One region of the Streptomyces sp. NPDC002144 genome, then DNA from elsewhere that is predicted to be linked to it. Evidence: riboswitches for the same ligand, from Rfam matches in the RefSeq annotation. Region 1 holds a riboswitch; each other region holds the start of a gene.
The links. A riboswitch is a leader RNA that binds a small molecule or an ion and turns the genes downstream of it on or off. The one in region 1 is predicted to bind cobalamin.

Region 1 (3,200 bases):
CGAGGTCATCTTCGCCGCCCTGGTCGGCGCGATCCTCTGGAACCTGGTGACCTGGCTGGTGGGCCTGCCCTCCAGTTCCTCGCACGCCCTGATGGGCGGTCTGATCGGCGCCACCGTCGCCTCGGCCGGCTTCGGCGCGGTCCACGGCGACGTGCTCGTCACCAAGGTGCTGCTGCCGGCGCTCGCCGCGCCGCTCGTCGCCGGGCTCGCCGCGATGCTCGCGACCCGCTTCTCCTACGCCCTCGACCGCAAGGCCGACGGCAAGGCGGCCGAGAAGGGCTACCGCGCCGGGCAGATCGCCTCGGCCGGCCTGGTCTCGCTGGCCCACGGCACCAACGACGCGCAGAAGACGATGGGCATCATCACCCTCGCCCTGGTCGCCGGCGGCGCCGTCGCCCCCGACTCCGACCCGCCCACCTGGGTCATCCTCTCCGCGGGTCTGGCCATCGCCCTCGGCACATACATCGGCGGCTGGCGCATCATCCGCACGATGGGCAAGGGCCTGACCGAGCTTCAGCCGCGGCAGGGCTTCGCCGCCCAGACCAGCGCGGCGACGGCCATCCTGGCCTCCTCGCACCTCGGTTTCTCCCTCTCCACCACGCACGTCGTCTCCGGTTCGGTGATGGGCGCGGGCCTCGGCCGCAAGGGCGGGGTGGTGCGCTGGTCCACCGCGACCCGGATGCTGGTCGCCTGGGTCCTGACACTGCCGGCCGCCGCCCTGGTCGGCGCGGGCGCGGAGTCCGTGACGGACCTCGGGGACTGGGGCACCGCCGTCGTCGCCGTCTTCCTCGTCGCCGCGAGCGCCGCGATCTGGAAGGTCTCGCGCCGCGATGTCGTCGACGCGTCGAACGTCAACGAGACCGAGGAGCCGGCCGGCGTCGTCACCACGGCGATCGCCGCCGTCACCCCTCCTCCGCCGGGCACGGTGACAGAGGGTCTGACGGCCACGATCCCCGCGCCGGTCACCACCACGGAACCGGCGGCCCCGCCGGCCGCCGTCTGAGCCCCGGCCACCCGGTAACGAAGGAATCAGCAGCATGAAGATCGACTGGTCGGCCCTGGGCTCCGTCTTCGGTGTCAGCCTCGCGGTCACCGTGGGCCTCGTGGCCCTGTTCACCCTCGGCGTCATGGGCCTGTCGCACCGCGAGCGGGCCACCGCGCAGGGCGGCTCGGCGGCCCTCGCGACGGCCGGAGCGTACGTGGCCTTCGCGGGGTGCGCGGCGGCGGTGGCGTACGGAATCAACCTGATCATGGCCAAGGGCTGAGCCCTGACCCCCTGTTGGTGCCGGGACGGTGATCCGTCCCGGCACCTCGCGTTTCCGTGACCACGGCGACCCCTCGCGTGTGGGCCTCAGCACACTCTCCCGCCGCAGGTCAACGGCAAGTTGACGGGTCTTCCAGGGGCGTGGTGGACTGCGGGAGCCATGTACGGCGGCAAGGGAGGAAGCCGGTGCGAGTCCGGCGCGGTCCCGCCACTGTCACCGGGGTAGGTAGCCCCGGGAGCCAGGAACTCCCACCGCCGGTCTCGTCGAACCAGGGCGCGGACACCCTGAGTGAGGACATACAGCCATGCTCGCCTGCCGTTTGAGGTACAGGACCGGGATCCTTCCGAAGGGCCCCGGGGCGCTGCCCGGCCGCACGGCCGGCTGAGCCGATGCGTGCCGGTCGCGTCTTCGCGTACGGCGCCGCCGCCGGCCTCCTCGGCGACCAGTTGCTCGGCGATCCGCGCCGGGGGCACCCGGTCGCCGCTTTCGGACGGGCCGCGGGTGCCGTGGAACGGGTGCTGTGGCGGGACCACCGCGGGTGGGGGACGCTGCACGCCGCCGTGTGCGTCGGGGGTGCCGTGGCGCTGGGCGCCGTGGCGGAGAAGACCGTACGTCCGTCCCGTACCGCTTCCGTGGCCCTGACCGCCGCCGCCACCTGGGCGGTTGTCGGCGGCAGCTCGCTCGCGCGCGAGGCGCGGGGCATCGGTCGGGCCCTGCGGGCGGGTGACGTCGAGGGTGCCCGGGAGCGGTTGCCGCATCTGTGCGGGCGGGATCCGCAGACGCTGGACGCGGACGGGATGGCCCGGGCCGTGGTGGAGTCGGTCGCCGAGAACACCTCGGACGCGGTGGTCGGGGCATTGGTGTGGGGGGCCGTCGGCGGGGTGCCCGGGCTGCTCGGGTTCCGGGCCGTCAACACGCTGGACGCCATGGTCGGTCACAGGTCGGCGCGGTACCGGCGGTACGGGTGGGCCTCCGCGCGGCTGGACGACGTGGCCGGCTGGCCGGGAGCCCGGCTGACCGCGGCACTGGCGACGGTCGCGGGCGGCGACCCGCGCGGAGCGGCACGGGCCTGGCGGGCGGACGCGGCGAAGCATCCGAGCCCCAACGCCGGTCCTGTGGAGGCCTCGTTCGCGGGAGCGCTCGGCGTGCGCCTGGGCGGGACCCTCTCCTACGGCGGACGGGTCGAGCACCGGCCCGTGCTCAACACGCGGGGCCGCGCCGTCGCCGTACCGGACATCGAGCGGGCCGTACGGCTCTCCCGGCGCGTCGGTCTGCTCGCGCTCGGCGTCACTGCCGCCGCGCGCCTGTTGGTGAAGGGACGTACGTCATGAGCGGGGGTCTCCTCGTCGCCGGCACCACCTCCGACGCCGGCAAGAGTGTCGTCACCGCCGGGATCTGCCGGTGGCTGGTGCGCCAAGGGGTCAAGGTGGCTCCCTTCAAGGCGCAGAACATGTCGCTCAACTCCTTCGTGACCCGCGAGGGCGCCGAGATCGGGCGGGCGCAGGCCATGCAGGCGCAGGCGTGCCGGATCGAGCCGACGGCGCAGATGAACCCGGTGCTGCTGAAGCCCGGGGGCGAACAGAGCAGCCAGGTCGTGCTCATGGGCAGGCCCGTGGGCGAGCTGAGCGCGCGGGGGTACCACGGCGGGCGGCAGCAGAAGCTGCTCGGGACCGTGCTGGAGTGTCTCGCCGAGTTGCGGGGCACGTATGACGCGGTGATCTGTGAGGGGGCCGGCAGTCCCGCGGAGATCAATCTGCGCCGGACCGACATCGTGAACATGGGGATCGCCCGCAACGCCGGACTTCCCGTCCTCGTGGTCGGTGACATCGACCGCGGGGGCGTGTTCGCCTCGTTCTTCGGGACGGTGGCGCTGCTGTCGGAGGAGGACCAGCGGCTCGTCGCCGGGTTCCTGGTGAACAAGTTCCGGGGTGACGT
Region 2 (3,200 bases), on a different contig from region 1:
TGATGGCTGGTTGAACTTTCGGCGCGTCACCGCAGGTTGACAGTGTTCGGCCGGGAGATCCACCATGTGAGCGCACTGAGGCGCATGTGACCAATGGGCCCGGTGTTTTCACAGACCATTCTCCCCGGCACGGCCGGCCGCCGCATGCTGTCCCGCGCCGCCGTGCCCGGGTCACGCACGCCAAGATGGGGATCCGCATGTCCATAGTGAGACGTGTCACCGTGCGCCGCCTCATGGGGACGGGCGCCGCGTCGCTCGCCCTGTGCGCCGCAACCGTCGCCGCCGCCTCCGGCGCCTGGGCCCACGGCGGAACTCCGGGCGGTGACGGCTGGAAGGCCGGCGGTTCCTACAAGCCCGGCACCGGTGCGGGCACCAAGACGGAGGCCGACCGCTGCCAGTTCTCGCTGGACGGCACGGACTTCTACGACTCGGTGAAGGTCGACGACCAGACGCTGAAGCCCACCGACGACGGCAAGGTCCACATCAAGGTCCGTACCGCCGGTGACGCCTCCACCTGCACCGCCTCGCTCGCCTCCTACCTCGCCCACGGCGCGAGCTTCGCGACCTCGGGGCAGCAGGTCTTCGTCGACTTCGACACCGTGACCGTCAAGCCCGGGCAGACCGACTCGCTGGACATCGCTGTGCCGGACGCGGGCTGCTTCGCGCAGATCGACCTCTACCGCGGCGCCACCAAGTTCGACGGCAAACTGGACGCCAAGGACGGGTTCCAGCACGGCGACCTGCCGGCCGGCCCGGACCACGCGGTCATCAAGGACAAGCTGATCGCGTCCTGGAACGGCGGTACGAAGGACTGCACGACCGAGTCGCAGCCCCCGAGCACCCCGCCGGCCTCCACGCCGCCGTCGACGCCCCCGGCCTCCGAGAGCGCCACCCCGACGCCGAGCGCCTCCGAGTCGACCCCGGCCTCGACCGACACCCCGGTCGCCTCGGCGTCCACCACCGTCCCGGCGGCCACGCCGAACGGCGGTGGCGGCGGCCTCGCCGAGACCGGCGGCGGCAGCGACTCCGGCCTGATCGCCGGCGGCGCGGCGGCGCTCCTGGCGGGCGGCGCGGCGATCGTCGTCGCGAGCAAGCGCCGCCGCGGCGCCCGCTCCTGAACCACCCCCGAAGACGAACGCCCCGGAGATCCCCCGCTCCGGGGCGTTCGTCACGCGCGGCACCGGTCGTGCGGTGCTGGTGATGTGCGGTGCGGGTGCTGGTCGTGTGCCTTGAAGGTCATGCGCGGCGTGCCGTCGGCTGCTACGCGCCGTCAGCTGTCACGTGCCGTCGGCCGTGCAGTGTTTGAGGAGGAGGCGGGTGTCGTCGTCGACCAGGCGGTAGCGGACGACGCGGCCCTCCTTATCGCCGGCCACCACCCCGGCCGCCCGCAGCAGGCGCAGGGCCTGGGAGACGGCGGGGTCGTTCATGCCGGTCGCGATCGCGAGGTCGGAGACGGCGAGCGGGCCGGTGCGGTGCAGGGCGAGCAGCAGCGCGAGCCGTTTGGGGTCGGCGAGCAGCGAGAAGCGGTCGGCCCAGGTGCGCACATGGGCCTCGTCACCGATGGCGGCGATGGCGTCGCACACCCGGTGGCCGTCGATGGTGCGGCGCTCCGCGCGGTCGGCCGGGACGAGATGCATGCACACATCCTCGCAGGCGTGCCTCTGTGATCTTCGATACCTGCACAGGTACGCAGCTATGCAGGAAGGGCCGCTCCCCCCTACGGTGGGCGGGCCGTGGTGTTCGGGAAGTCGGTGCGATGCCGACGCGGCCCTCGCCACTGTGATCGGGAAGTCACCGGTCCACGTCCCGCAGGGGACAGCCACTGGCCGTTTCACCACGGCCGGGAAGGCGGACCGGGGACGCACGACCCGTCAGCCAGGAGACCGGCCACGGCATCTCACGAAGTGATCCACGAGGTGCTGGAGCGTGAACATGCCCGACGCTGCTTCTTTCCGCTGGCGGCGCGAGGACACCGTCAAGACCGTGGGGCTGGTGGCGGTGATCGCCGCCCTCCACGTCGCCGCCTTCGGGATCCTCTTCCTCCTCGTCGTCCCCGGCCACTACGAGGTCGGCTCCAAGGCCTTCGGCATCGGCCTCGGCGTCACCGCCTACACGCTGGGCGTGCGGCACGCCTTCGACGCCGACCACATCGCCGCGATCGACAACACCACCCGCAAGCTGATGGCCGACGGCAAACGGCCGGTGTCGGTGGGCTTCTGGTTCGCGCTGGGGCACTCCAGCGTGGTCGTGGTGCTGGCCGCGATGATCGCCGGCGGCACGGCGCTCGCCGGCAAGGTCATGAACGAGAACTCCGGCACCCACAAGGTGCTCGGCTTCCTCGGTACGACGATCTCGGGCACGTTCCTCTACATCATCGCCGCGCTCAACCTGGTGGCCCTGATGGGCATCCTGAAGGTCTTCAGGGCGATGCGGGCGGGGACGTACGACGAGTCGGAGCTCGAAGCCCACCTGGATTCCCGGGGCTTCATGAACCGGATCCTCGGCCGCCTCACCAGGTCGATCACCCGCCCGGGCCAGATGTACCCCCTGGGCTTCCTCTTCGGGCTCGGCTTCGACACCGCGACCGAGGTCACGCTGATGGTGATGGCGGGCTCCGGCGCGGCGGCGGGACTGCCCTGGTACGCGGTCCTGTGCCTGCCGCTGCTCTTCGCGGCGGGGATGAGCCTGTTCGACACGCTGGACGGCACGTTCATGAACTTCGCCTACCAGTGGGCCTTCTCCAACCCGGTCCGCAAGGTCTTCTACAACCTGACCATCACCGGTCTGTCCATCGCCGTGGCCTTCTTCATCGGCACGATCGAGCTGGTGGGCGTCCTGCACGAGAAGTTCGACCTGACCGACTCGGTCACGGGCTGGATCGCCGGCCTCGACCTGGACAACGTCGGCTACGTCATCGTCGGCCTGTTCGTGGTGGTGTGGGCGGCGGCGCTGACCTACTGGCGGGTGGCGAAGGTGGAACAGAAGTGGTCGGTGCGGGCGGCGGAAAGCCCGTGACCCGCACCGTCTTCGCCGGCCCGCGCGCCGTCACGGCCTCTCGACCGCCGACAGCCACAGCTTGACGAAGCGGGGCACGTCCACGTCCAGGGCCACGTCGACCAGGGGCTGTGCGCGGGCGCCCTCGTGGATCTCGGACTCGCCGGGGCGGGCGCGGCGGTCGACGATCGTCTGTCCCCGGGTGG
Region 3 (3,200 bases), on a different contig from region 1:
AGAGGGCGCCGATGGACGCGCCGGTACGGCGGACCGTCTCCGCCAACGCGGCATCCAGGGGGCCGGTGTCCGTACGCGGATCATCCGGACCGGTCAAAACCCTTCGCCGCCCATCTCCATCCTCACCGTCTGCCCAGAACCCATATTTTTTCACCTTTTACGGGGCATATACGGCTGTTGGCCTGGTCCGGTTCTGCGTGATCGTATGTGGCCTATCCGGTAGAGACAGGAGCCGCGGACCACGTGACCAGTCGTGTGACCCTCATTTCGCCTGCCCTGGGCCCGTCGATGCGCCAGGCGCGCTTCGACGACGGTAGGACCTCGCTCGACGACGACGGCGCGGCGCAGGCCCGCACGGCAGCCGGAACCATGCGCCCGGCCGTTCGCGTCGTCACCTCTCCCAGCGTGCGCTGCCGGGAGACCGCCACGGCACTCGGGCTGAGTGCGGACGACTCGCCGGACGAGCTCACGGGCCTGCGCGTGGGCCGCTGGCAGGGGCTCACCCTCGACGACGTGAGCCGGTCCGAGCCGGAGGCGGTCGCGCTGTGGCTCGGCGACCCGGACTCCGCGCCTCACGGCGGAGAGTCGGTGCGGGACCTGTGCCTGCGGATCGGGCAGTGGCTGGACACGGCGTCCCGCACGGACGGCCACACGATCGCCCTGGTGGAGCCCGACGTCGTACGGGCCGTGGTGGTGCACGTGCTGGGGGCGCCCCCGCGGGCCTTCTGGCGCGCGGACGTTCCTCCACTGACGGCGACCGAGATCACCGGACGCTCCGAACGCTGGAACCTGCGGCTCGGGCACCCGCTTCAGGCGACCAGATCCCGCTGACGGAGGGCCCTGGAGAGTGGTGCATTCCGTGGGCCCTCGCATCTGCGGCGGTTCGGTCAGTTGGGCGCGGCGACCGTCCGTCGGCCCGCGGCGGTGGCTGTCACGGGCTTGGGGTTGAGCAGGCGTTCGGCCAACTCGCCGAAGAGCAGGCCGAATCCGGTCCACAGCGTGAGCTGGATGGCCAGCGCGGAGAGCCGGAAGCGCCACAGCACGGTGGCCGGGAAGTCCTTCGGCACCTCGTTGACGGCGGGCAGGAACGCGTAGGCGAGCCCGATCACAAGGGCGAAGGCGGCCACCGCGATCACGGTCGCCCACCAGGTGCCCAGGCCGGGCGCGAGGCGCTTGCCCAGGATGGTCGCCGCGATCGCGATCAGGACGCTGAGCAGCATCATCAGGAAGTACAGGGCGGTCCGCCTGCCGATGGTGTCGGGGTCGCCGACGGCGGGCGGGTTGGCCGGGTACTTCAGGAACGGCACGACGTAGACCGCCAGCAGCGCGCTGCCGGACAACAGCAGCGCGATCGCCCGCGGACCGAAGCGGCCCATCCGGCCGAGCGCGAAACAGTAGGCCAGAGCGGCGACACCGCCGAACGCCACGCCGTAGACGAGGACGCCGGTGGCCAGGCCCGCGGTGGACTGCAGGGAGCGGGAGACGATCACCATCTCGTGCTCGTGGGAGTGGGCATCCTCGAAACCGATCGCCTTGTCGACGTTCGGTTCACCGAGGAAGTAGGCCACGACCAGGGCGAGCACGCCGGCGGCAAGGCCGGCGAGCATGCCCCGTACAAGAAGGTTCCGTACGGTTGCGGAATTCATGAGGGTGTCGGCGTCCCTTGCGTCAGTGGCAGGGGAAGCCGAGCAGATGACGGGCGTCGTGGACCCACTCGTGGACGTCCGAGCCGGAGACGACGGAGGTGGCGCCCTGCTCGGCGCCGACGAAGTACAGCAGGACCAGCATCAGGATGCCGAAGAAGACCGCCCACGGGACGATCGCGCCGATCGGCAGCTTGGCGGGGAGAGCGGGGGTGGTGGCGGTCGGCTGGGCGACATGCTGCGCCATGGCAGGGCCTCCTCTGGGAGTTCGCGTCCCATCTCGGTGGTGCACAGGACGACGGCTACGGGTCTGACTCGCCGCCACCTCCTGGGAGGCGGGGCACACAGTGGCGCGACCGTTCCGGATTCCCACCGGCTTCCGTCTTGCCGTCGTCGATATCCCGCCGACCGTACCGTGTGTCGAGGACCTGGCCAAGACCGCCCTGGCAGTTCGTTCAGTTCTGCCAGGGCAGCGTGAGGAACCCCTCCGCGCGGGCGCTCGCCAGGCCGATCCGGGGGATGTCACTGCTGCGAGCGAAGAGCAGGTAGCGCGGTTCCCAGATGGGGCGGTACTTGGCGTTCGCGCGGTACAAGGACTCGATCTGCCACCAGCGGGAGAAGAACGTGAGGGTGGCGTGCCAGAGGCGGAGCACCGGGCCCGCGCCGAGACGGGAGCCGCGTTCGAAGACCGAGCGGAACATCGCGAAGTTCAGGGAGACGCGCTGGATGCCCAGCTCGGCTCCTCTGAGGAGGAGTTCGACCACCATGAACTCCATCAGACCGTTCTCGCAGTCGCGATCGCGGCGCATCAGGTCGAGGGAGAGGCCGTGCTCGCCCCAGGGGACGAAGCTCAGCAGGGCCCGGGGGACGTCGTCCGCGTCGCGGCACACCAGCATCACGCAGCGGCCGTCCGACGGGTCGCCGAGGCGGCCGAGGGCCATGGAGAAGCCGCGTTCGGTGGCGCCGTCGCGCCAGCGGTCGGCAGCCTCGATGAGCGTCGCCATCTCTTCGGCCGGGATGTCCTGGTGGCGGCGGATCTGGACCGTGTAACCGGCCCGGCGCACCCGGTTGTGCGCCTGCCGTACGACGCGCATGGCGCGGCCTTCGAGGGTGAAGTCGGCGATGTCGACGATCGCCTCGTCGCCGAGTTCCAGGGCGTCCAGACCGTGGCGGGCGTAGATGGTGCCCGCCTCCTCGCTCGCGCCCATCACCGCGGGCGTCCAGGCGTGCTGGCGCGCTTCGGTCAGCCACGCGTCGATCGCGCCGGGCCAGGCCTCCGGGTCGCCGATCGGGTCACCGGACGCCAGGCTGACGCCGCCGACGACACGATAGGTGACGGCCGCCTTGCCGGTCGGGGAGAAGATCGCCGCCTTGTCGCGGCGCAGGGCGAAGTAGCCGAGGGAGTCGCGGGCTCCGTGCTTGTCGAGCAGGGCGTGGAGTCGTTCCTCGTCCTCGGGGCCGAGCAGTCGGCGGCCGCGCGGGGAGCGGAAAAGGGCGTACAGGACCAGGCAGAAAGCCGCCGCGAGCAGGATGTTGATGATGATGTCGGTCCAGCGG

Region 2: another riboswitch for cobalamin. It lies ahead of ACWCQ1_RS07720 (Nickel transporter NicT); the one in region 1 lies ahead of ACWCQ1_RS05240 (cobalamin biosynthesis protein).
Region 3: another riboswitch for cobalamin. It lies ahead of ACWCQ1_RS29075 (CbtB domain-containing protein); the one in region 1 lies ahead of ACWCQ1_RS05240 (cobalamin biosynthesis protein).

The regions. Positions count from the first base shown of each region.
Region 1 is NZ_JBSFDB010000003.1:60,808-64,007, forward strand. It holds gene ACWCQ1_RS05230 (anion permease) at 1-1,003, shown strand, start outside; gene ACWCQ1_RS05235 (hypothetical protein) at 1,038-1,265, shown strand; cobalamin riboswitch at 1,393-1,532, shown strand; gene ACWCQ1_RS05240 (cobalamin biosynthesis protein) at 1,655-2,596, shown strand; gene ACWCQ1_RS05245 (cobyric acid synthase) at 2,593-3,200, shown strand, end outside.
Region 2 is NZ_JBSFDB010000004.1:104,921-108,120, forward strand. It holds gene ACWCQ1_RS07710 (LAETG motif-containing sortase-dependent surface protein) at 198-1,118, shown strand; gene ACWCQ1_RS07715 (ArsR/SmtB family transcription factor) at 1,278-1,637, opposite strand; cobalamin riboswitch at 1,718-1,906, shown strand; gene ACWCQ1_RS07720 (Nickel transporter NicT) at 1,933-3,015, shown strand; gene ACWCQ1_RS07725 (nucleoside hydrolase) at 3,046-3,200, opposite strand, start outside.
Region 3 is NZ_JBSFDB010000021.1:138,427-141,626, reverse strand. It holds gene ACWCQ1_RS29090 (SpoIIE family protein phosphatase) at 1-97, opposite strand, end outside; gene ACWCQ1_RS29085 (histidine phosphatase family protein) at 244-831, shown strand; gene ACWCQ1_RS29080 (CbtA family protein) at 888-1,646, opposite strand; gene ACWCQ1_RS29075 (CbtB domain-containing protein) at 1,669-1,890, opposite strand; cobalamin riboswitch at 1,926-2,071, opposite strand; gene ACWCQ1_RS29070 (phosphatidylglycerol lysyltransferase domain-containing protein) at 2,099-3,200, opposite strand, start outside.